Regions from separate parts of the Shewanella yunxiaonensis genome, predicted to be linked through region 1. Evidence: predicted binding sites of a transcription regulator. Region 1 holds the regulator's gene; each other region holds the start of a gene.
What was found. The regulator FliA, encoded in region 1, starts transcription of late flagellar genes. The targets are predictions, from matches to a motif close to CTAAAGNTNNNNNNNNNNNNGCCGATA.

Region 1 (5,794 bases):
TGACCATTGGTGATGGTTTAGTGGCACAGATCCCAGGCCTTTTATTGTCTATCGCTGCGGCCTTAATGGTGACACGGCAGAATGAGTCTGGCGATATGGGGCAACAAGTCGTTCAGCAGATGTTCGACAATCCTAAGTCACTGATGATCGCTGCCGCCGTGCTGTTCGTTATGGGCATTGTGCCTGGCATGCCACATCTGGCATTTCTTTCCTTTGCGTTGTTGGCCTCTACCGGCGCTTATTTCATTTTTAAACGTAACGAAAAGAATAAACAACAGGCGTTGGACCTGGCCAAAAAAGGTCCGACCGAAAAAAATCTTAATGAACCCAAAGAACTTAGTTGGGATGATGTTCGCCCCGTAGACACCATCGGCTTAGAAGTGGGTTATCGTCTGATCCCGTTGGTTGATAAAGGGCAGGGCGGTGAACTTCTCAGTCGTATTAAAGGCGTACGCAAAAAGTTATCGCAGGAACTGGGATTCCTGGTTCCTGCTGTGCACATTCGCGATAATTTAGATCTGTCACCTAGCGCCTATCGTATCTCACTGATGGGGGTAGCTTGCGGTGAGGCCGAAGTACGCCATGATTGTGAACTGGCAATCAATCCTGGCCAGGTGTTTGGCAAACTCGATGGTGTAGAAACCAAAGATCCGGCGTTTGGCCTTGATGCGGTGTGGATTGCGCCTGAATTACGTGAACATGCGCAGACGCTTGGCTATACCGTGGTGGATACTTCAACTGTTATCGCTACCCATTTAAGTCAGTTGCTTACAAATAATGCGGCCAAGCTACTTGGTTACGAAGAAGTACAACAGCTGCTGGATATGCTGGCCAAACGTGCGCCGAAACTGGTGGATGGTTTTGTGCCTGACGTTATGTCGCTGGGTAACGTTGTTAAGGTGATGCAGAACCTGTTGAATGAAGGTGTTTCGGTGCGCGATCTGCGCACTATCGTCCAGACCTTGCTGGAATATGGACCGAAGAGCAACGATACCGAAGTGTTAACGGCTGCGGTGCGTATTGCGCTTAAACGCATGATTGTACAAGAAATAGCCGGTCCGGAAGCAGAAATCCCTGTCATTACTTTGGCGCCTGAGCTGGAACAGATGTTGCATCAGTCTATGCAAGCGACAGGCGGTGAGGGGCCGAATATCGAACCCGGGTTGGCAGAGCGGATGCAAAAATCCCTTGCCAGTGCAGCACAGAAACAGGAGATGGTGGGACAACCCGCTATTTTGCTGACATCGGGTATGCTGCGCGCCACTTTGTCACGATTCGTCAAGCACACTATCCCGAACTTACGGGTGATCTCATATCAGGAAGTGCCTGATGAAAAGCAGATCCGTATTGTTTCCGCTGTAGGCCAGTAGGAGTAACGAAGAGTGAAAATAAAAAGATTTTTTGCCAAAGATATGCGTGCTGCGCTGGCACAGGTAAAAGACACCCTTGGGGCGGATGCGGTCATTATGTCTAACAAGAAAGTCACTGGCGGCATTGAGATTGTGGCGGCAGTTGACTACGACGAGCCGCAGCCAACTGTGGCACCGGCACCAGTATTTAGCGATCTCAGTGAAGATAAAGTGTCTTTGGGACATATACGTACCGAAAGCAAAGCTAAAACTGCACCCGCCGCAGACTCGTTACAGGCATTACTGGAAAGACAACACAACCGACTGAATCAGCAATTAGCGAAACAACCGCAACCAGGTAAAGAGGATGAATTACCCGCCTGGGCACGCGGCCTAGCAAATGATGCCAGCAGTAAGCCAAAGCAAAATCAGCCGGATATTGGTGCAGCGTCTACACTCAGTAGCAAAAATAACAATGTCAAACAACAGCAGGAGCTGGAAGCCATGCGTCAGGAGCTGTCCTCTTTACGCAATCTGCTGACTCATCAGGTGAACGAGTTAATGATGGATTATAAGAATCGCCATGATCCAGTGGGCGCAATGCTTGAGCGGCGGCTGCTGGAAGCGGAATTCGCCCCTCAGGTTGCTAATAAATTAGCGTCATTATCACAGCATTATTCTCCGGCTGATCTGGTAAAAGCGTTGCCACAGTCACTTGCTAATCTGCTGAGTAACCAAGGTGATGATATTGTACGTCAAGGGGGCATTGTAGCCTTGGTGGGTCCTACCGGTGTCGGTAAAACCACCACTTTGGCGAAAATTGCCGCAAGATTTATTGCGCATCACGGTCCAGATTCCGTGGTGTTAATCACCACCGATCATTATCGAATCGGAGCCTTTGAGCAATTGGCAACTTATGGCAAGATAATGGGATGTCCGGTAAAGCAAGCCCAAGATCTCAATGAGTTGGAGCAGATTGTTTATCAATTCCGCAATCGTAAACTGGTATTGATTGATACAGCTGGTATGGGGCAGCGGGATATGCGGTTGTGTCAGCAACTTGACAGTCTAACTGCCAACAGCCGCTTGCCTATCCGCAGCTTTTTAGTGCTGCCATCTACTGGACAACGGCGGGTGTTGCAAGAAGCTATCAGCCAATTCAAGCGGATTCCGCTGGCTGGCGCTATATTAACTAAGCTGGATGAATCGGTGTCCTTGGGGGCGGCGTTAAGTGTGTTAATCCAAAGTGGTTTATCGTTGAGTTATACCACTGATGGACAAAGAGTGCCGGAAGATATGCAAGTCGCTGATACGTTAGGATTGGCGAAGCAGGCTCTGGCTGTTTTAAACCGGACAGAAGCGACAGATTTTAACCCTGAATCCAGGTCACCCGAAATGACCTATGCATTTGAGTAAAGCTATGACCCGGGATCAAGCGAGTGGTTTACGAATGATAAATCAACAACAAAACGATAAAGTAAAAGTAATTGCCGTTACCGGTGGCAAAGGTGGCGTTGGTAAAACCAGCGTTGCAATTAATACTGCCGTGGCGCTCGCAGAAAAGGGCAAGCGAGTAATGGTGCTGGATGCGGATTTGGGGCTGGCTAACGTCGATGTGATGCTGGGTCTCAGAGCCGAACGCAATCTTTCCCATGTGTTGTCCGGTGAAGCTGAACTCGATGACATTATAGTGCGTGGTCCTAAAGGTATTGGGATTATTCCCGCTACTTCAGGTACTCAGGCCATGGTAGAGTTGAGCCCGGCGCAACATGCCGGGTTGATTCGTGCCTTCAGCGAAATGAAAACTCAGTTTGATGTACTCATTGTGGATACTGCTGCTGGCATTTCCGACATGGTGCTGAGTTTTTCCCGGGCCTCACAAGATGTACTGGTGGTGGTTTGTGACGAACCGACATCAATTACTGACGCCTATGCGCTGATTAAAATTCTTAGCCGCGAGCATGGCGTTTTCCGTTTTAAAATTGTGGCGAATATGGTGCGCAGTTTGCGAGAAGGGATGGAACTTTTTGCCAAACTCAGTAAAGTCACCGACCGCTTTCTGGACGTTGCGCTGGAGTTGGTCGCGACGATTCCCTTTGATGAAAACTTACGCAAGTCGGTTCGTAAGCAGAAACTTATTGTGGAAGCCTTTCCCAAGTCCCCAGCCAGTATCGCTTATCATGGCTTAGCCAATAAAGTGATTAGCTGGCCGATACCGCAACAACCCGGCGGTCATCTCGAATTCTTTGTCGAACGTTTGGTACAAAAACCTGAATATCAGGAGGAAGGTACCAGTGAATAAAATGGCCGCAGCGTATGCCGGTTTTGACGATAAAAGCTCAATCGTTAACCAGTATGCGCCGCTGGTGAAACGGATTGCGCATCATTTACTGGCACGCTTACCGGCTTCTGTCCAACTGGATGACCTCCTGCAAGCTGGCATGATGGGGTTGCTGGAAGCCGCCGCAAAGTTTGATGGTAGTAAAGGCGCCAAGTTTGAGACTTTTGCTGGGATCCGTATTCGAGGCGCGATGATTGACGAGATTCGTCGCGGTGATTGGCTACCACGGTCGGTGCATCGCAATCAACGGCGCATTGCTCAAGTCATTGATGAACTGGAACAGGAGTTGGGGCGCGATGCTCGCGATGTCGAGATTGCGGAACGACTGGAAATGCCACTTGATGAATATCATCACATTCTAAGTGACGTATCTTGCGGTAAAATCATAGGAATTGAAGATCTTGGTGGTGCACCTGATGCTTTTTTCGCCGATGAAATGGCGGCAGATGACACCTATGAGATGCTGGCAAATAATCAGTTTCGTGACGCTTTGGCCGAGGCGATCAAACTTCTGCCGGAAAGAGATGCGCTTGTTCTGTCGCTTTATTATGATGAAGCACTCAATTTGAAAGAAATTGGCGCTATTTTGGATGTTAGTGAGTCTAGAGTCAGTCAGATCCACAGTCAGGCAATGCTACGACTCAAAGCTAAGCTCAGGCATTGGACACAGAATTAAGCAGTTTTTGAGCGGTTTTTAAAATTCAGCTCTGCGGAGGAAACTTTGGATAAAAACATGAAAATTCTTATTGTTGATGATTTTTCAACGATGAGAAGAATTATCAAAAACCTGTTGCGGGATCTTGGGTTTAACAACACCCAAGAAGCCGATGATGGGTCAACTGCGCTACCAATGCTGCAGAAAGGTGATTTCGACTTTGTCGTCACCGATTGGAATATGCCGGGGATGCAGGGCATTGACCTGTTAAGAGCGATTCGAGCTGACGAAAATCTGAAAAATATTCCGGTGTTAATGGTAACTGCTGAAGCCAAACGCGAACAGATCATCGCCGCCGCTCAAGCAGGGGTCAACGGCTATGTCGTTAAACCATTTACTGCGGCAACCCTGAAAGAGAAGTTGGACAAAATTTTTGAACGACTCGGTTGATTTCGGGGGAGCTATGATGGCTGAAAAAAACGCGCTCATTACGCTAGAACAAGCTCAGCATTTAGTCGAACTGCTATCGGCCGGACAACAACAACAAGCGGATGAAGTCGTTCGTGAGTTATGCCAGCCTATCCAACAGGAACTGTTTGCCGAAGTCGGTAAACTGACCCGACAGTTACACAATTCGTTAAATGAATTTCCGATTGATAGTCGTTTGGTGGAGCTGACCAATAACGATATCCCTGATGCGAAGGAGCGTTTGAGTTTTGTCATCGATATGACGGAACAGGCGGCCAACAAAACGATGGATGCCGTAGAAGAGTGCCTGCCACTTTCCGATGCGCTCAGTGTCAGCTTGACCAATATCAAACCTTCCTGGGACAGACTGATGCGCAGAAATCTTTCCCTTGAAGAGTTTAAAACGCTTTGCCATGACGTACAGCATTTCATGGCGCAAACCGAAGCAGACTCAAGCCGCTTACATGAATTGCTGAACCAGATTTTGTTAGCGCAGGATTTCCAGGATCTCACTGGGCAGATGATCCGCCGTGTGATTGATTTAGTAAAAGAAGTCGAAAGTAATTTAGTGTCATTGTTGACCATGTTTGGGGCGCAGCCCAATGAGAGCCTTACCAGCGTCAGAGAAAATAATATCGATGCTGAAGGCCCTATTCATAATGCCAGTAGCCGACAGGATGTGGTGGCAGGCCAAGATGAAGTGGACGATTTGCTCTCAAGTCTTGGGTTCTGATGAGGAGTCATATTGATGGCCTTTGATGTTGATGAAGAGATCCTGCAGGATTTTTTAATCGAAGCCGGAGAGATTTTGGAATTGCTTCAGGAGCAGTTAGTTCAGCTGGAGAATAATCCAGATGACACCGACTTATTGAACGCAATCTTTCGTGGCTTTCATACCGTAAAGGGCGGTGCCGGCTTTTTGGGACTAGCCCCTATGGTGGATGTCTGCCACGAAGCTGAAAATACCTTTGATTTATTGCG
Region 2 (5,794 bases), 920 kb from region 1:
ATAGTCGCCACCATTGGCCATCAGCAATAAACTGTCGCTGATATTCCAGTGCTTCGGTCGCCCCTGACCACTGCAGCGTAACGCAGAGTAAGCTGACAGCCAATACTGTCAGCCATGGCGAGTCACGCCAACTCATTCTGTGCGGCTCTTTTGTGTCAGTTGTTGCTGTATGATTGCCTTATTAGACAGATATTCATCAAGACCGTGTTGGCGTAGTTTACAGGCGGGACACTCTCCACAACCACGACCTTCAATGCCGTTATAGCAGGTGAGCGTTTCATCGCGAACCAACGCTAATTTGCCATATTTATCTGCGAGCGCCCAGGTTTCGGCTTTATTGAGCCACATCAACGGTGTCACGAGTTTTAACGGCCGATCCATCCCTTGAACCAGCGCCGATTCCAATGCGCGTACAAAATCATGGCGACAATCAGGATAACCCGAATAATCAGTTTCACAGACGCCAGTAATCACCGCCTCGGCACCCAATTGGTAGGCATATATCCCCGCCAGTGTGAGAAACAGGATATTGCGACCCGGCACGAATGTATTGGGTAAACCATTGTCCATTAGTTCAGTCGACACCGGGATGCTGTCGCGAGTCAGCGCAGAGATCGCCAACTCATTAAGGAGGCCTACATCCATCACTTTATGACTGGTGGCCCCTAACTTTTGGGCAAGCCGCCGGGCAACATCAATTTCATGAGCATGACGCTGACCATAGTTAAACGTCATCGCATGCACTTCATCATATTGCTCCAGTGCTTGGATTAAACAAGTTGTCGAGTCCTGACCGCCACTAAAGACTAAAATAGCTTTACGGATAGGGGGATTTTTTGTCTGTGTCATGAGCATCTTCCGATACACTCAATTAGCGAATGGCGCACAGTTTACCGCAAAATAGCGCGAATTCCTTAATCGGATGTCAGGTTTGCCATTTTCAAGAAGATGCTATATAACGGCGCGCCGCAATGAGGGAAATATCCCTTGTCAGTTTTCAGGAGCCTGCGTATGCAATATCCGATCAATGAAGTGTTTGAAACCATTCAAGGAGAAGGCGTTAATACTGGCCTGCCAGCAATTTTTGTGCGCTTACAAGGTTGTCCTGTGGGATGCCCATGGTGCGATACCCGTCATACATGGGAGCAAACGCCGGAAAATGAAGTGCCAGCTGAACAGGTATTGCAAACGGATGGTCAGCTTGGTCGTTGGGCCTGGTATGACGCAGAAACACTGCTGCAGGCATTTCAGCAGAAATCGTTTTCAGCTAAGCATGTGGTGTTAACGGGGGGGGAACCTTGTCTGTTTGATCTCGTTGAACTCACCAATTCATTAAATCACGCGGGTTATACCACTCAGATTGAAACGAGCGGCACCTTTGAAGTGAAATGCAGCCAGTCAACTTGGGTTACTGTGTCACCAAAAATCGGCATGAAAGGTGGTTTGAACGTGCAATCACAGGCGTTGGCGCGTGCCAATGAGATTAAGCATCCGGTTGCGACTCAGCGGCATATCGAGCAATTAGAGTCCTTGCTTGAAGGTGTGGACTTGACCGGAAAGGTGGTCTGTCTGCAGCCAATAAGCCAGAAGCCAAATGCGACTGCGTTAGCGATTAAGGAATGTATTGCACACAATTGGCGACTATCTGTGCAAACGCATAAATACCTACAAATTGATTAGTTAGAAAGGTAGAGACAATAACAACGAATAACGCATAGAAAATGGTGGAGGGGGAAGGATTCGAACCTTCGAAGGCGGAGCCGTCAGATTTACAGTCTGATCCCTTTGGCCACTCGGGAACCCCTCCCCGAAATTGGCAGCTTTTGTGGTGAAATGGTGGAGGGGGAAGGATTCGAACCTTCGAAGGCGGAGCCGTCAGATTTACAGTCTGATCCCTTTGGCCACTCGGGAACCCCTCCTCAACTTCACACAAAAGTGCTGATTGGCAGCGCAAAATGGTGGAGGGGGAAGGATTCGAACCTTCGAAGGCGGAGCCGTCAGATTTACAGTCTGATCCCTTTGGCCACTCGGGAACCCCTCCTCAAATTGCGGCGGCAATAGTAGACAGAAAGCGTTTTTATGTAAAGCCTGATTTTGCAAAAACCACTAAAGTTAGTGGCAGTTCGGTCGATTAAATAACAACAGGTTGTTTCTTTGATGTTTTTTTATGCAATCCAAACCGATACTGCACAACGAACTGCAATTAGGATCTCGTTTAAATCGCGCGATAGAAACAAACTCGCGCAGTGATTTTGGCCTACTGTTGTCGCTTTTGTCACAAGATGTGCGCGATTGCCCACAATTTCATTTGCAAGATGAATTAGATAACGACACCCGGTTACGCCAGCAATTTGAGTTACCTCCAGCACCGACACTGCTGGGGGATCTCAGCCAGCAGTTAGTCACCGATAACAGTGCCCAATTTTTGTCAGAGGGCCCGACAGCATTTCGGTTAGCCGAAGCAATCAACGCAGAACCTATCGTGATCCGTGGTCACTGGGCCAGTGGCACCGGTGAAGTCCTGGAAAATTGTAGTCTTCTTGCTCGTAACCGTTTCAATGGTGAGCATTTTCCGTTATTGCCGGAAACGCCACAGCTGTCTGAATTGGTATTACAACAGTGTCTGGCGGCCCATAGACTACAAGCAGCGTGAAACTTGCCACAGAAACACAGGTTATAAGAGCCTATAATCACTAAGTTATGGTTCATTCCGGAGAGACGTCATGAAAAGCATTAAAGAAGCGCAAAGTGATTTGGTGAATGATACCTGTGCTGAATGTGGCAGTTTTGTCGATATCGGTACGGTGGTTGAAGAAAGCGATGTATTACTGCATTTACAGTTTTCAGGCAAAACCGCCAAGGAAGACGCGCAGACATTGGCAGACAAAGCCTCGGCAAGATTTGCTGATGCGGTGGTTACATTGACAGAAAAAGCACCTAATTGGCTGTTAGACATTGAGTTTGGCTGTAGTGCAGAAAAAATGATCTTCCAATTGGAAAACAGTCTGCCTTAATACAGATGGGATAAAACTGTTAGCAGAAATACAGATGGGATAAAACTGTTAGCAGATATATCTATTGTTGCTGCGTAATTCGTAAATGTGTAATCTTCGCGAGTGATAATAAAAAACAATAGTTTAGGTCTTTTAATTTGGCTGGATGTGAATGAGCGTTAATCGTGGGCAGTATTGGCGATTATTGGAGTCGCTAACGAATTCGACAGCGAAACAACAGGGTGATTTTGTTGGTACGGCGGAGCTTGCTACAAAATTACTCTGTGAGCACTTACAGGTCGATCATGCCAGCGTTTGGTCCTGGTCTAAGGACCAGCACATTCAATTTGAAGCGGCGAGATATGGTACACCCGCCAGTCAACAGCGCGTCCGGCCGAGTAATTTACAATCATTATCACATTATATTGCCGAGCTTCGAAATCATCTGCATATCGCCGCGAGTAATGCGGCTGATGATCCCCGTTTAGCTGAATTACATACTAGTTATATCCAGCCCAATCAGATTAAAAGTGCACTGGAAATTGCCGTCAGGATTAATGGACATATTGAAGGCGTCTTGAGCCTTGAACGATATGCCCAAAAAGCCATCTGGAATGACACTGAAATACATCTGGCTTGCCAGGTAGCGGATCAGTTGGCACTGACGCTGGCAACCGGTGATGCTTATCATAAAGATGAGATGCTGACATTATTCCAGTCAGCCATCGAAAAGTCAGCACAGATTACACTGCTGGTGAATTTACACGAAGAAACTATCGAATATGTGAATAAAGCACATGAGATGGTAACCGGTATTCCGCAAGATAAGCTTATAGGTCGGAGTTTTAAAGAGCTGGCTTTTTTCCGTCAATCTCCCGAAGCCGCTCATCAAGTATTAGAACAGCTATGTCGCGGAGAAGTGGTTCGCGGTGAAGTGCCATTGCAACATAAAAATGGTGACAGTTATTGGTTGAAATTCTATGCCAGCCAGTTTGAAACCAGACGCGGAAACCACTACGCGTTGGTGACGGCTGAAGATCATACCGAAGCACGCAATCATCAGACTGAATTAGAACATTTTGCCTGGCATTGTAATCTCACTGGCCTGTATAACCGTACCTATTTTAACCGCATGCTGGATCGTACAGAATGCGGCTATCTGCTACTCGTCAACCTAGTCGGCTTTAAGCGATACAATGACACTTACGGGCATAGTAAAGGTGACGATTTGCTGGTGGAAATCGCTCGTCGTCTGCGACATTTTTCAGCGTTATATAGTGGTGCTGAAACCGCACGTGTGGGTAGCGATGAATTTGCGTTGTTGTTACCTGAGTTGAAACAGGAAGACCTCCAACACTGCTATGGTCGTTTGTATCAACAGTTGAGTATGCCTATTTCCTTGGGGCGGGAGTCTGTGGATGTCCGTCCAGCCATGGCAATTGTCGCTATTGATGAAATTGTCGAAAAAGTGCCACCACTGACGTGTGCCGATATTGCGTTGCAATATGCCAAGAAAAAGCAGGGAATGGCTATTCAGGTGTTCAATAGCACATTACTGAAAGCATTCAAGGATGATGCGGAGATTGAACGAGATTTAAATCTGGCAATTCGTGGCCGTCAGTTTGAACTCTACTATCAACCGCTGAGAGATTTGCAAAGTAAGAGTTACATCGGTGCCGAGGCGCTTATCCGTTGGCATCATCCCAAACGCGGCATTATGTATCCCGGCGCGTTTATTGATATTGCTGAACAAACAGGGTTGATCAATAGCATAGGTAGTTGGGTGCTTGAGGCTGCCTGTAAACAGCTTTATCTGTGGCAACATCGCAATATTGACATGTCGATGCACGTTAACGTATCCGCCAGGCAATTCTTCGGTGGTAATCTTTATGAACAGGTATGGGATCTGCTAACTCGCTATCGTATTAAGCCGAAAACGTTAATTCTTGAAATCACTGAAACCGAACTGATGGAAGATATTCGCTATGCAACCAATCTGTGTCAGGAATTAGCAGATTTGGGCGTTGGTTTGGCTATTGACGATTTTGGTACCGGCTATAGCTCGATGCGTTATCTGAAACAATTCCCCATCAGCAAGCTGAAAATTGACCGTTCTTTTATCTCGGATTTGAATATTAGTCGCCAGAGTCAGGAAATTGTGAGTGCGATTATTGCGATGGCCAAGGCGCTCAACATTTCACTGACGGCTGAAGGGGTTGAAACCGCGGAACAGGAACGATTCTTAGCGGATAATCTATGTCACCAAGCCCAAGGATTCCTTTACAGTCCGGCATTACGTGAAGCTGATTTCGCCCGCTTTATTGAAGCAGACAAACCTGTGATGCTCCATTAACGCAAAAGCTTATTCATACAGCAAAGTTTAAACTTGCGACCACTGCCGCAGATGCAGGAATCGTTGCGTTTAGGCAACGCTGTCTGATATTGCTCGCCATCGGTATAAAACCAGTGTTTATCTACCAACAAAAAATTTGACTGTTCGTAGATGGCATCTAATTTACCATCGATCTTATACCACGCTTTAAATAAGACGGTGCCGCGGCAATCCTGCTGTTCACTACTGATCACATTCAACGTTAACCAATCTGGTTGCTTACCTTGTGCAAGTGATGTGGCCGTCAATCCGTGACGAAAATCCGGATGATGAGTTTTTTCTAGATAGCCGAACAAGTGCAGTACAAACGCCGCATATCGTGAACGCATCAATGCTTCTGGCGTAGGGGCAGGGATCTGATGTTGGTGGTATGGCTGGCAGCATTGAGAATACTGCTTGCCGCTACCGC
Region 3 (5,794 bases), 620 kb from region 1:
GTGACACAATCGGCGCGGTCACCATGAAAATGATTAGCAACACCAACATCACGTCGATGTAGGGAACCACGTTGATTTCAGCTACCGGGCGCCGGCGTTTACGCTGATATCCCTGATTCATGCGGGGTCCTTCTCGGTATATGCCTGGCGATGGAGAATATTAGAAAATTCCTCCATAAAGTTGGCGTAATGAGATTCCAACTTTTCTACCTTGGTGGAAAAACGGTTATAGGCGATGACCGCGGGGATCGCGGCAAACAAGCCCATGGCAGTCGCAATCAAGGCTTCTGCAATCCCGGGGGCGACCATTGCTAACGTAGCGTTTTGAACGGCACCAAGTGCAATGAAGGCATTCATGATCCCCCAAACGGTGCCAAACAAGCCGATATAAGGGCTCGTAGAGCCAATGGTTGCCAGTAATGGCAGATGTGTTTCCAGCTCTTCCAGTTCTTTTGATAACGCAATCCGCATGGCGCGATAGCTGCCATCCATCACTGCTTCTGGCGCTCGGCTACTGATTTTGCTAAGACGTGCGTATTCTTTGAACCCTGACACAAACATGATTTCCAGCCCAGTATTGCTGTCTTGGCGGGCGGCCAAATCATGATATAAGCGGTTGAGATCTACACCTGACCAGAATTTTTCTTCAAATTGTTCGGCCCTATGCTTTGCATCACTCAACACTTTTCGACGCTGTATGATAACGGCCCAAGAAACGATTGATAGCGATAACAAGGTGAGCATGACCAGTTTGACTAACAAACTTGCCTGTAAAAACAACCCTATAAAAGAAATATCAGCGTTCACCTATTTTAAACTCCTGCAAAATCGGTTCGGGAATAGCTTGTGGTTTCATCTTGCTCAACGAAACTGAAGCTATTTTAATTGAAGCCTTGCAATAACAGATACCATTTTCATCAACAAGTTGCTGTTCAAACACCAGCGATGCCCGTTTCAACTCCGAGATCCAGCTCTCTACGCAAAGTTGTTGTTCAAAACGAGCAGCATGGCAGAAATCGAGTTCTGCTTTACGTACAACAAATGCTAAATCCTGCTTCAGCAACTCACTCTGACAAATTCCCATTGCCCGCAGCCATTCACTGCGTGCGCGCTCAAAAAATTTGAGGTAATTGGAGTGATAAACCACCCCACCAGCATCGGTGTCTTCGTAATAGACGGTAATAGGCCAGCGAAACATAGATCCTACTGATTTCCTGCCACAAATGCCCACTACTATACCGATCCGGCTCACGCTTGTGAATGGCCGGCAAAGCAAACGGCTTCGACATCTCAATTTAATTTTTGGTAACTTAACCGCAGCTTAATCAGTTGCTTTTGTTGCCCCAATTGACGCGGAAGAACTTGACAAACCGCTAAGAAAAAATCGCATCAGCTGCAACGATCCAGGCATAGTCCCCGGTTTCCGTAAGTCTTTATTACCAAAAAAGTAAACAGAGATCGGCAGATGACCGTAACGATAAAATGGCAAGGAGATTATGTTTTTTATTGGAGAGCAATTTAGATGATGCTTAGCCTAGCGCCGCTAATTCATTGAGCCATCGCTCACAGTTTATTGCTAAACATTAACATTTATGTAAATTAACTCCATTGAAATAGAAACCAACCCTAATTTTTATCCTGATATTGATTTTTAAATTGAATATATTTTCTGATGCCAAAAAAGTTACAAAATTGTAAATGATATCTTTCAAAGTTAATTGCCGCATATTTACAGGTTATATAACATCACTCTGCTAACTCGTGTCTTCCGATAATTTGTGGGCAAGGGAATTTCAGTGAAAATATATGCATCAGTTATGATTAAAACACCATTTTTATGGTTTCCATTATGATTTAGTGACAGGTATCACCTTCTGGTTATTAGTTTTTTTTATCTTAAACAGCAATTTTTCTCGCTTGCCGAAATTTCGACTTACCCCTAGAATAATTCACATGTTCTGGAAGCTTGTTTATTGAGTTACCGGACAAAAGGAGTTTTCAAACTGGTGTGTTTTCAGTGATATCAGTTTGGTTCTTATGCTTGACTTCCTTCCTTCAATTTGTTGATTGCAATACTGTATTTTTTTTGCCCATTCATTACGAATGGGCTTTTTATTTTTTATTGTCACTCCAAATAAAAAATCCGGCATTTAGCCAGATTTTTTATTCATATAAATTGACCATTATTCTTCTGGCTTAGTTATTCTGATAACTACCCGACGGTTACGTTCACGCTCACTATCTGAGGTATTCAATGCAACATGCCGTCGTTCACCATGCCCTTCAGCTTTAATTCGATTGGCCGCGATCCCCTCTGAGACAAACAGTTGCTTTACTGCATCCGCGCGTTTTTCAGAAACCTTCTGGTTGATGCTACGCCCACCAAAACTGTCTGTGTATCCATCTATCAACACCAGCTCGACCTCTTGGTCATATTTCAGATACTGTTGCACTCTGGCTAATTGGGCTTTTGAACTGCGGGTAAGCTCTGCGCCACCGGATTCATACGTCAATACAGTAAAGGCGATATCATCAAAACTGTAGGGCAACAAGTTAGCCAGACATTGTTTAAAGTCTGCATACTCTCCGCGAAAGTTCACCGATGACAAGCCGACAGCTACAGTACTGTCTTTATCGTTCCAGTCGGTGTAATAAAATGTTGGTTCCATACCTCGCTCAAGTTCATTGAGCATAGTCCATGCTGCTCTTTTGGGTACTTCACCATTAAAATACTTCTGATAATGCAAGTCAGTGATTGTACGAGACATTACCCCTGGTCGCCACATAGGCGCTTTACTCAATAAACGGGCATCGGTAACCGCGTCCGGCTTTTGCCACATATCCAAAGTAAATTGTAAATTCAGTTCTTTACCGGCTCGGCTACTAAATACTGCGCGGCCATAGGATGGAATGTCGTGCTCTAAAGTGCAGGCCACGGGCGAATTCTTTAGTAACTTCCACTGGGATTGATCCAATGACGCCACATAATGCCGCAATTCAGCAGAAGTCGTCAGCGGCAATATCGAAAGTGATGATAGCAAAAGCACTCTATACCACATGGAAAAAACTCGTCAGTTCTTTGGTCATACTGATGTTATCGGTGAAGAATCAGAAACCTTTAGGCGATAAATTCAGCAATCAGACATGACACGCCTGTCACGATTGCGCATAATACCCGCCTTGCATTTGTATAGAGATATATCATGAGTCACCCTACCTCGAGTAACCAGCTCAAATATCGATTTCGAGGGTATTATCCGGTTGTGGTAGACGTCGAAACGGCGGGATTTAATGCCGCAACTGATGCCCTACTGGAAATTGCAGCCACCTTATTAAAAATGGACGAAAATGGGCAGTTAGTCGTGGATAAAACTGTACATTTCCATATAGCGCCATTTGAGGGCGCAAATCTTGAGCCAGAAGCACTGGCGTTTAACGGTATCGACCCATACAACCCGCTCCGCGGCGCTGTCGATGAAGCAGAAGCTTTTAAAGAAATTTTCAAGGCAATCCGTAAAGGGTTGAAAGACACAGGTTGCCATCGCGCAATATTAGTCGGGCATAATGCAGCATTTGATCATGGCTTTGTCAGTAAAGCCATCGAACGCACCGGGATCAAACGTTCCCCCTTCCATCCGTTTGCAACATTCGATACTGCAACTCTTGCTGGATTGGCATTAGGCCATACGGTATTGGCTAAAGCATGTTCTCTTGCAGGAATAGCTTTTGACAATAAAGAAGCACATTCAGCATTGTATGATACTGAACGTACTGCTGAATTATTTTGTTATATCGTAAATCGCTGGAAAGCCCTTGGTGGCTGGCCGGTCGAAAATGATGAACAGAGTGACGAAGACGAACACGCGGCATAACATCAGTTCAATAAAGTGAAAACACCCGCAATTGCGGGTGTTTTATTTGGCTAATCAGTTTTGTTGCCAGAAACTATCGTCATTTTGTAATTGATACAAACTTTCAGCGCGGGAGATTAATAGTTGTGCAAATTTTTCCTGCGTCGCATCTACAGTAGAGCTCTGTAGCAGACCTTCAGCTTGCATCTGCCACCTGAATGAGAAATGCCGCATTGCTTCTCTGGCGTCCTTTGCCGCAGTAACTTCGATGAAGTCAGCCGGTAAATCGCCGCCTATCACCCAGTATGTTTTTTTACTGGGGATGCTTGATTCCAGTTTCCACAAGGCCACCAATGGCGCTAAATAGCGGCATTCTTCCGCAATCACTTTAGACGGGACAATACCTTTTTCCGCTAAAAAGCGATTAGCTTTCTGAAACTGCTCGCGGACCCACTGCGTGCGCATAGCTTCTTGGGCAGCAGCATCTGGTGTGGCGGATGGCTCAGTCATACTTCTTCCTTAACTTTTTCTGTTGCAGTTCAAAGAACGGATCATGCCATAAGGTGACAGTCCATTTTAAGTACCAACTTGGAAAGGTATATTTCCAGTCACTGATATAGTGTTCTGCTCGCCTACTTTGTTGGCTTAAGTAGTGGATGCTATCGTTCTGAATGCAATATCACAACAAAAGCCCTGCAACGATGGGGCATATATTCAAATATCACTTTGGAGAAGCACCTTGGCTGTATTTAATCATCCCGCTTATGACGGACATGAACAGGTGGTGTTCTGTCATGATGAAGCTAGTGGTCTAAAGGCCATTATCGCCGTACACAACACCCACCTTGGCGCAGCCTTCGGTGGCTGTCGTATGTGGAACTATCACTCTGATGACGAAGCCCTTACCGACGTATTAAGGCTTTCGAAAGGCATGACTTATAAAAATGCGCTCGCCGGATTAGCTATGGGGGGTGGCAAAGCCGTTATTATTGCGGATCCCAGTCGTACGGATAACCGAGAAGCGTTGTTTCGTGCGTTCGGAAAGTTTGTTAACAAGCTTGGCGGCAGTTACTACTCTGCAGAAGATGTGGGTACATCACCAGCCGATATTAAAATTGCCAGTGAAGAAACGCCTTATGTCGCTGGATTGGAGGGGAAAAGCGGAGACCCATCTCCCTTTACGGCATTAGGGACATTTCTTGGCATTAAAGCCGCGGTTAAGCATCAGTTCAAACGCGACAATGTTAAAGGGCTAAAGGTGGCGGTTCAAGGGATAGGTCATGTTGGATATCATCTGTGCCGACATCTTTATCAGGAAGGCGCAGAACTTATCATTACTGATATTCACCAACAAGCTTTGGAGAAAGTGGCTCAAGAGTTCAATGCTATCAGCGTTGTTCCGCAAGAAATCTATGATCAAGATGTGGATATTTATGCCCCCTGCGCCTTAGGTGCCACCATCAATGACGCTACGTTGCGATTACTGAAGGCCAAAATAGTCGCTGGATGTGCCAATAATCAGTTGGCAGAACCGCGGCACGGCGAGCAACTTAAGCAACAGGGCATTCTTTACGCTCCGGACTATGTGATCAATGCCGGCGGAATAATTAACGTTTCATTTGAAAGCAATTATGATGTTAAGCAGGCCACCGCTAAAGTCGAACAGATTTACGATACTTTATTGACTATTTTTCAAAAGGCGGACGAACAAAACCGCCCGACAGCTGAAATAGCGGATGAAATGGCGCGCAATATCATCAATCACGCTGCAGGTTAATGTCACTTTCTTAGATCCCGGCACACGTTCCACGCACGGTGCCGGATGCTGGTTTGACCAGAAAATTTTCCTATCCGTTCCAACCAGATAACACCATGCAATATAAAGTTCATTTGCTGTTAATGGCAAAGCTGTTTGTCGTCTGCTTCACTTAACACTATCGTCC
Region 4 (5,794 bases), 350 kb from region 1:
TTAATATCCTGCTACTTGTCCGTCTTTGCGGCTTTCGGAAGCACCGCAATATACGCCAGTTTGCAAATCTCTCGCGATGGCCTGATAACCACCAAAAGCCCCCAGTGAATCCCGCAGAATGTGCCCTTTTTTCATCAATTCGCGTCGAGTTTCCATCGGAAACCCAGACTCAAGGCTTACGTAACCACCATCAGTCATCTGCTCCCCTGTCGGTTGAGTGGAGCCGGTATGTAAAATACGAGGTGCATCTCCTGCTTCTTGCAAATTCATACCAAAATCAATCAAATTGATAAGTATTTGGGCATGCATTTGGGGTTGCGTGGCACCGCCCATCACGCCGAAACTAAGCCAAGGTTTACCGTTTTTGGTCACAAATGCCGGAATAATGGTGTGAAATGGCCGTTTACCTGGTGCATAGCTGTTAAAACGCCCGGGAGTCAGATCAAACAATTGTCCGCGATCTTGTAGCACAAAGCCTAAATCTGGAGGCGTCATACCAGAGCCCATACCACGATAGTTACTCTGGATCAGAGACACCATGTTACCCTCGTTATCAGCGGTAGTGAGGTAGACAGTATCACCATGTTGTAGGTTAGGATTGCCCGGTTCTACGCTCCTTGCGGCTCGTTCCGGATCGATCAATTTTGCGCGTTGATAGTTGTAATCTTGCGAAATCAAGTCTGTAACTGGGATCTTATTAAAATCGGGATCTGCATAGAATTTGGCACGGTCCGCAAATGCCAGCTTTTTCGCCTCAACAAATAAATGCACATATTCAGGGCTGGTCTGTCCCATCGCCTTAACATTGTAGGGCTCCATGGTCTTTAAAATCTGTAATGCGGCAATGCCTTGGCCGTTAGGAGGCAGTTCCCAAACATCATATCCGCGATAATTAGCTGATACCGGTTTGACCCATTCGCTATGATGACTGGCAAGATCGTCGTAACTCAAATAGCCACCCTGAGCTTTCATATAGGCTGCGATACTGCGAGCAATACTTCCTTTGTAAAACTCATCTCTACCGCCCTTGGCTATTTTTTCCAGAGTATTTGCCAATGCAGGATTCTTGAATATTTCACCGGTTTTTGGCATGTGGCCATTGGGCATATAGGTCTCTTTAAAACCCGGATATTTAGCCAAACGCTTGCCACTCAGCTGCATGTAGTATGCAATCAATTCCGAGACGGGAAAGCCTTCTCGGGCATAGCGAATCGCTGGCGCAAGATTGTTTTTCATCGGTAATTTACCGAACTTACTGTGAAGCTGATACCAACCATCAACCGCCCCCGGCACTGATACGGGTAACGGCCCGTAGGGTGGTAAGTAATCCAAGCCTTTTGCCTTAAGTATTTCCAGCGTCAATGATTTTGGGCTTCTGCCAGAAGCGTTAAGGCCATAGAGCTGCTTATCTTTCGCACTCCAGACAATGGCAAAAAGATCGCCACCGACCCCAGAACCTGTGGGCTCCACCAATCCCAACATCGCATCTGCGGCAATCGCTGCATCGACCGCACTACCACCGTCTTTGAGGATATCCAGCGCTACTTGAGTTGCCAGCGGCTGGCTAGTCGCAGCCATCCCATGCACTGCATAAACTGCTGAGCGGCTGGCAAATGCCTTCCCCGTTATCCTGTCGTAAGCTAATGCATCAGCAGTGGAAAAAATCAGCAGCGACACAACCGTTAAAAACGACCATCGATAAATATTGATCATAGCGTTAGTCGAAACTTTTACCTTCGGATTAGATGTGAACATAGTCGGTTGAGACCGGTGATTACACAATGCAATAAACGTAACATAAAAGTGACATACTGTTCATAACGAGCAATGTATTGAAACAATTCTCTCGATGACTACCTCCTTTCGTAATTCTCCGCTAACACGCCATATTTCAACTAAACTAGAAGGCAATGAAAATACTCAAAAAAAATAATAAGGGAGAGTGGTATGTATGAGATAGGGTTTCTGCTGCTGGCAGTGCTGGTGCTCGGCTACCTTTTTCGTCACCGCTGGCAAACAAAAAAAAATAAAGAATCACGTGCTAGAACAGCTCCTCCGAAAGCATCCCCCTTTAAAGCCGTTAGCATTGAGTGCACTGGCTTTCCGTGTAAAGCGGCTGCCCAATTATCGGGGAAACGTTTTCTGCCGCAAGATGCCCCTTGCTTGCCATTAGCCACATGTGATAACCCAGACTGCAAATGCCGCTATATGCACCACGAAGATCGGCGAACTCCCGGCACAGGTCGCCGTATTCATGTTGGTCTAATTACCGATTTATACGGTCATAATGGGGAAGCAGAAAGGCGTAAAAACCCTGCTGGCCGCAGATATATGGATACGTACAAGCTTGGATAGGTTGCGGTAACACAATTGGGACATTATTGACTGACAAGATTTAAGGCTCAACGCAATATTCACAACAATCACACCACTACAGTGTCAAAGTCGTCTTACCACAGGTGCTCGGTGCGGCTTTGCCCAACCTCTGCCGTATAAGTTAAATTCATGCCAATTTCCGCAAAGTCACTTATTTAATAAGTCGGAAACATTGAACACTAAATAGGTTCATGGCGCCTCATATAAAAATCGAGTCATGAAACTTTGTTCATATCCTCCAGCATAAAAGCAGCTCTATAGGTTGCGGATCCAGAAACGTATAGATTTCCATCTACAACTTTGATTGGTGGTAAATTCGGAGCTGGAAAGCAATCGTGTGAATTTAGTTACCAATACTTCTCTGTTGTGATCTGCCCTGGTGCTCGCCGCAAATTTTTATGTAATCCCCGCGCCGTTAAAAGTTCAATCGTGCTGCGGATCATCCCCGGGTTTCCACATAACATCACCTGAGAATCTGTGGCTGTAATTGTGATACCAGCTTGCCGTTCAATTTCGCCGGAGGCAATGCCATCGGGAATTCGGCAATGTAACATCCCGGATTGCGTTTCGCGGGTCACACTGGGCAGCAAGCAGAACTGCGTATTCTTACGAGCCAAGGTCTGCAACTTATCAAGATATGCCAAATCATCCACTAGTCTGGCACCATAGACCAATGTTACTTGCTCAAATCGTTGCCAAGGTTCGGCAGTGTCTAACATCGACAAAAATGGTCCGACGGCCGTCCCTGTCGCTAACATCCAAAGATGTCGTCCCTGTAGCGTGCCAGAGGGCAATTCCGGTAACGTCAGGAACCCGGTAGCAGGAACATTGACCTCAACAACATCCCCTGGTAAGAGCAAGTGCAATGCTGGCGATAAACTTCCGTCGGGAACGGTGACCGCCAAAATTTCGATGTAGTTGCTGCCAGGCGCATTCACTACAGAATAGGCCCTAGCAACTCGCTTGCCTTGTATCTCCATCCCCAGCTTAACGAATTGTCCCGCAATAAAAGGGCCAATATCGACAGCAATCTTCAAACTGAAGAGCCTACTGTTCCAGTCAGTCCGCTCAATCACTTTACCGACGTGCCACATAGACCCTCCACCGAATGAGTCACCTAACTAAAGTTAAGCATACGCCACACGACACATAACAAAAACCCATTCCATTGAAGGGGTTTAAGCGACGATACATTTGGATTCAGCTCGCGGTATCTGTAGTAGCATTATCGCTGTTAAAACTGTCACGAAACGCCGTTAATCCTTTCTGAACATACTCATAAGTGGCATTGACACCGTCAGCGATATCACCATTTAATACGTTTAACTTATCCAGGATATTCCACGCCTCAGCAAAACCATTGTCGATGGCGCTACCAATAACATCCATGAAGCCACTAAGCTGGTCTGCTGCACTTTTATCTGGATTTTGTTGTTGATAGACCGAGAAAAACTGCGTCGCAAAATCCACAATTCGTCCAGCGGTAGCTTCCGGCGAATAATCCATTTCTTGCTGTTGTGATAGTTGCGGCGCCGAATTTCCCATGGGCCCGGCCAATCCCTGATTAATAGCATCAATTGCTGTCCGGTAAAGCAATTGCATGGGTTTATCACCGCTGCTTATCGACACCTGTTCCTGTGCTGAAGCAATCGCCTGATTCATCAATTGCTGGCTAATATGACGGGCACTTTTACTGCTGGCGACTTCAGATACGGCTTTACCGTGGTTGCCATCCACCACCGCCGCTTTATCGGTAGCGACCTTAGATACCTGGTAACCATGATTTTGGATTTCCATCATTTAGTCCTCGCGCATATTAAGCATTCATCTCATTATCGACCATTTTTTACACAAATTTAGATCAATTCAGATTTAAGTGCGGCAAGTAACATCGACATACCGGAGCGAACAAGCAGCACGACCATGGCATATAGCAGGCGAAACAAGAGGCGGTAGAGGTGTTTAACATCAAACAAAATATAGGATTGCGGGATTTTAAATTTACAACAGATTGTCACATTGAATGTGTTAAATTAGCATAAAGCTAATTTAGCTATTGCATAAACTAAAAATATTACCTAAGTTAGATTGTGCGCCACATCACAAAAAATGTTAGAATGCCGCCATTAATCATTTGGAACAGCTGAAAGGGAGAGTTAAAGGTGAAGACCACATATGTCAGCCGAACACCCACTAGCACAGACTGCACAAAAAATGCGTCATTAAGCTGCCAAAACTGTAGCCGACTAATTGAGATTGAGGGCGAAATGCTATGTTACCGGGGGGGTAAAATCACCGGTCTACGCCCCGTGTCCGAACAAGATGGCTGCGTTAATCTCCTCTGTGATGGCTGGCAAACACGTCAAGCTGACAACAAGTAACTCTTTTACACTCTACTAAAGTCCTGCCATTGTAGCTTGTTCGGCTGCGGCATGTGATGTTCCCAATAAATGCCAATCCATATCGTCGGGTATGGGCAAAGATAGCTTTTTGCACAGCGTAAGACCTCGTGTCGACACAATCAGCCCCGCCAGTAATTCAATATGCAACTGCTGCAACGCACAATCACCCAATCCACGTTGCTTTAACGTAGCAGCTAAGCTGCGCCAATCTGTAGTGACCCGTTTACTGGTTCCTTCAAGGCTTACCAATAGTGCAATATTTTCCATAGCATTACCTTTTTATAGATAAAGTTGACTACAGAACAAGTATGCAATCGCACAACTGAATCGCTACTGAATTACTTGTGGGTAATTTGCACAGAAATCAGCCAAATGTACTGAGAGTCAATCAGCACTTCACCTCATTTTTCGCTGAACTGTCACATTGTGACGATAGTATGGTGTTCACCGCTAACCGCTGAGATAACATTGTCGCTAACGTTAAAACCTTTTACATTTTTAAACAAAGTATTAGCGCAAATGTGATTATCTCTGACGCAAGAATTTGGTACTCTAAGTCAATTCTCAGGAAGTCAGTTTACCACCTGGATTGTGGGCCCTTTTAGTGCAGCGCTATTAGACAGTTAGTTAAAGGACCTAAGCATCATGGAATCCAAAGTTCAATATCCCCCTTTACCACTGATCCAAACCTGGGTTTGGATGATGGTCGAGTCAGGAAACCCCGAAATTCAAGCAAAAGGCCGAAACAATCTCATTGCTTCATTTGGAAGTCTGGCCAAAGCCAATGAGTATTTGCAGCAGAAATTGCAAAAATAACAGGCACAATAACTGTGCCTGTTATGCTTTGATAACATGTTTAAACTGCAGTAGATTTTCTTCTGGCAAGCACACTTTCATTAAGTAAGGCGAGCAGTTTTTCTGTGTCATCCCAGCCGATACAAGCATCGGTGATACTCTGACCATAGCGTAATGGTTGGCCGATTTTAAGTTCCTGATTTCCTTCAACCAGGTTACTT

Region 2: a site for FliA is predicted at 2,107-2,133, ahead of KDN34_RS09400 (VC2046/SO_2500 family protein). Genes of this name have one in related genera too.
Region 3: a site for FliA is predicted at 3,096-3,122, ahead of KDN34_RS08035 (flagellar protein MotY). Genes of this name have one in related genera too.
Region 4: a site for FliA is predicted at 4,210-4,236, ahead of KDN34_RS03700 (DUF5610 domain-containing protein). Genes of this name have one in related genera too.

The regions. Positions count from the first base shown of each region.
Region 1 covers NZ_CP073587.1:1,131,449-1,137,242, forward strand. Annotated here, with positions in the region: gene flhA (flagellar biosynthesis protein FlhA) at 1-1,370, shown strand, start outside; gene flhF (flagellar biosynthesis protein FlhF) at 1,383-2,765, shown strand; gene KDN34_RS05320 (MinD/ParA family protein) at 2,770-3,651, shown strand; gene KDN34_RS05325 (RNA polymerase sigma factor FliA) at 3,644-4,366, shown strand; gene cheY (chemotaxis response regulator CheY) at 4,412-4,795, shown strand; gene KDN34_RS05335 (protein phosphatase CheZ) at 4,809-5,546, shown strand; gene KDN34_RS05340 (chemotaxis protein CheA) at 5,562-5,794, shown strand, end outside.
Region 2 covers NZ_CP073587.1:2,051,599-2,057,392, reverse strand. Annotated here, with positions in the region: gene rrtA (rhombosortase) at 1-136, opposite strand, end outside; gene queC (7-cyano-7-deazaguanine synthase QueC) at 133-849, opposite strand; gene queE (7-carboxy-7-deazaguanine synthase QueE) at 1,012-1,680, shown strand; tRNA gene KDN34_RS09415 (tRNA-Tyr) at 1,723-1,807, opposite strand; tRNA gene KDN34_RS09410 (tRNA-Tyr) at 1,835-1,919, opposite strand; tRNA gene KDN34_RS09405 (tRNA-Tyr) at 1,957-2,041, opposite strand; gene KDN34_RS09400 (VC2046/SO_2500 family protein) at 2,168-2,653, shown strand; gene KDN34_RS09395 (DUF406 family protein) at 2,724-3,014, shown strand; gene KDN34_RS09390 (putative bifunctional diguanylate cyclase/phosphodiesterase) at 3,166-5,346, shown strand; gene KDN34_RS09385 (YchJ family protein) at 5,343-5,794, opposite strand, start outside.
Region 3 covers NZ_CP073587.1:1,750,450-1,756,243, reverse strand. Annotated here, with positions in the region: gene tolR (protein TolR) at 1-121, opposite strand, end outside; gene tolQ (protein TolQ) at 118-807, opposite strand; gene ybgC (tol-pal system-associated acyl-CoA thioesterase) at 797-1,198, opposite strand; gene KDN34_RS08035 (flagellar protein MotY) at 2,184-3,059, opposite strand; gene rnt (ribonuclease T) at 3,204-3,872, shown strand; gene KDN34_RS08025 (DUF4826 family protein) at 3,927-4,361, opposite strand; gene KDN34_RS08020 (Glu/Leu/Phe/Val dehydrogenase dimerization domain-containing protein) at 4,591-5,628, shown strand.
Region 4 covers NZ_CP073587.1:777,276-783,069, reverse strand. Annotated here, with positions in the region: gene ggt (gamma-glutamyltransferase) at 1-1,713, opposite strand; gene KDN34_RS03710 (hypothetical protein) at 1,948-2,355, shown strand; gene KDN34_RS03705 (ferredoxin--NADP reductase) at 2,724-3,470, opposite strand; gene KDN34_RS03700 (DUF5610 domain-containing protein) at 3,577-4,176, opposite strand; gene KDN34_RS03695 (hypothetical protein) at 4,773-5,045, opposite strand; gene KDN34_RS03690 (hypothetical protein) at 5,424-5,594, shown strand; gene aroG (3-deoxy-7-phosphoheptulonate synthase AroG) at 5,635-5,794, opposite strand, start outside.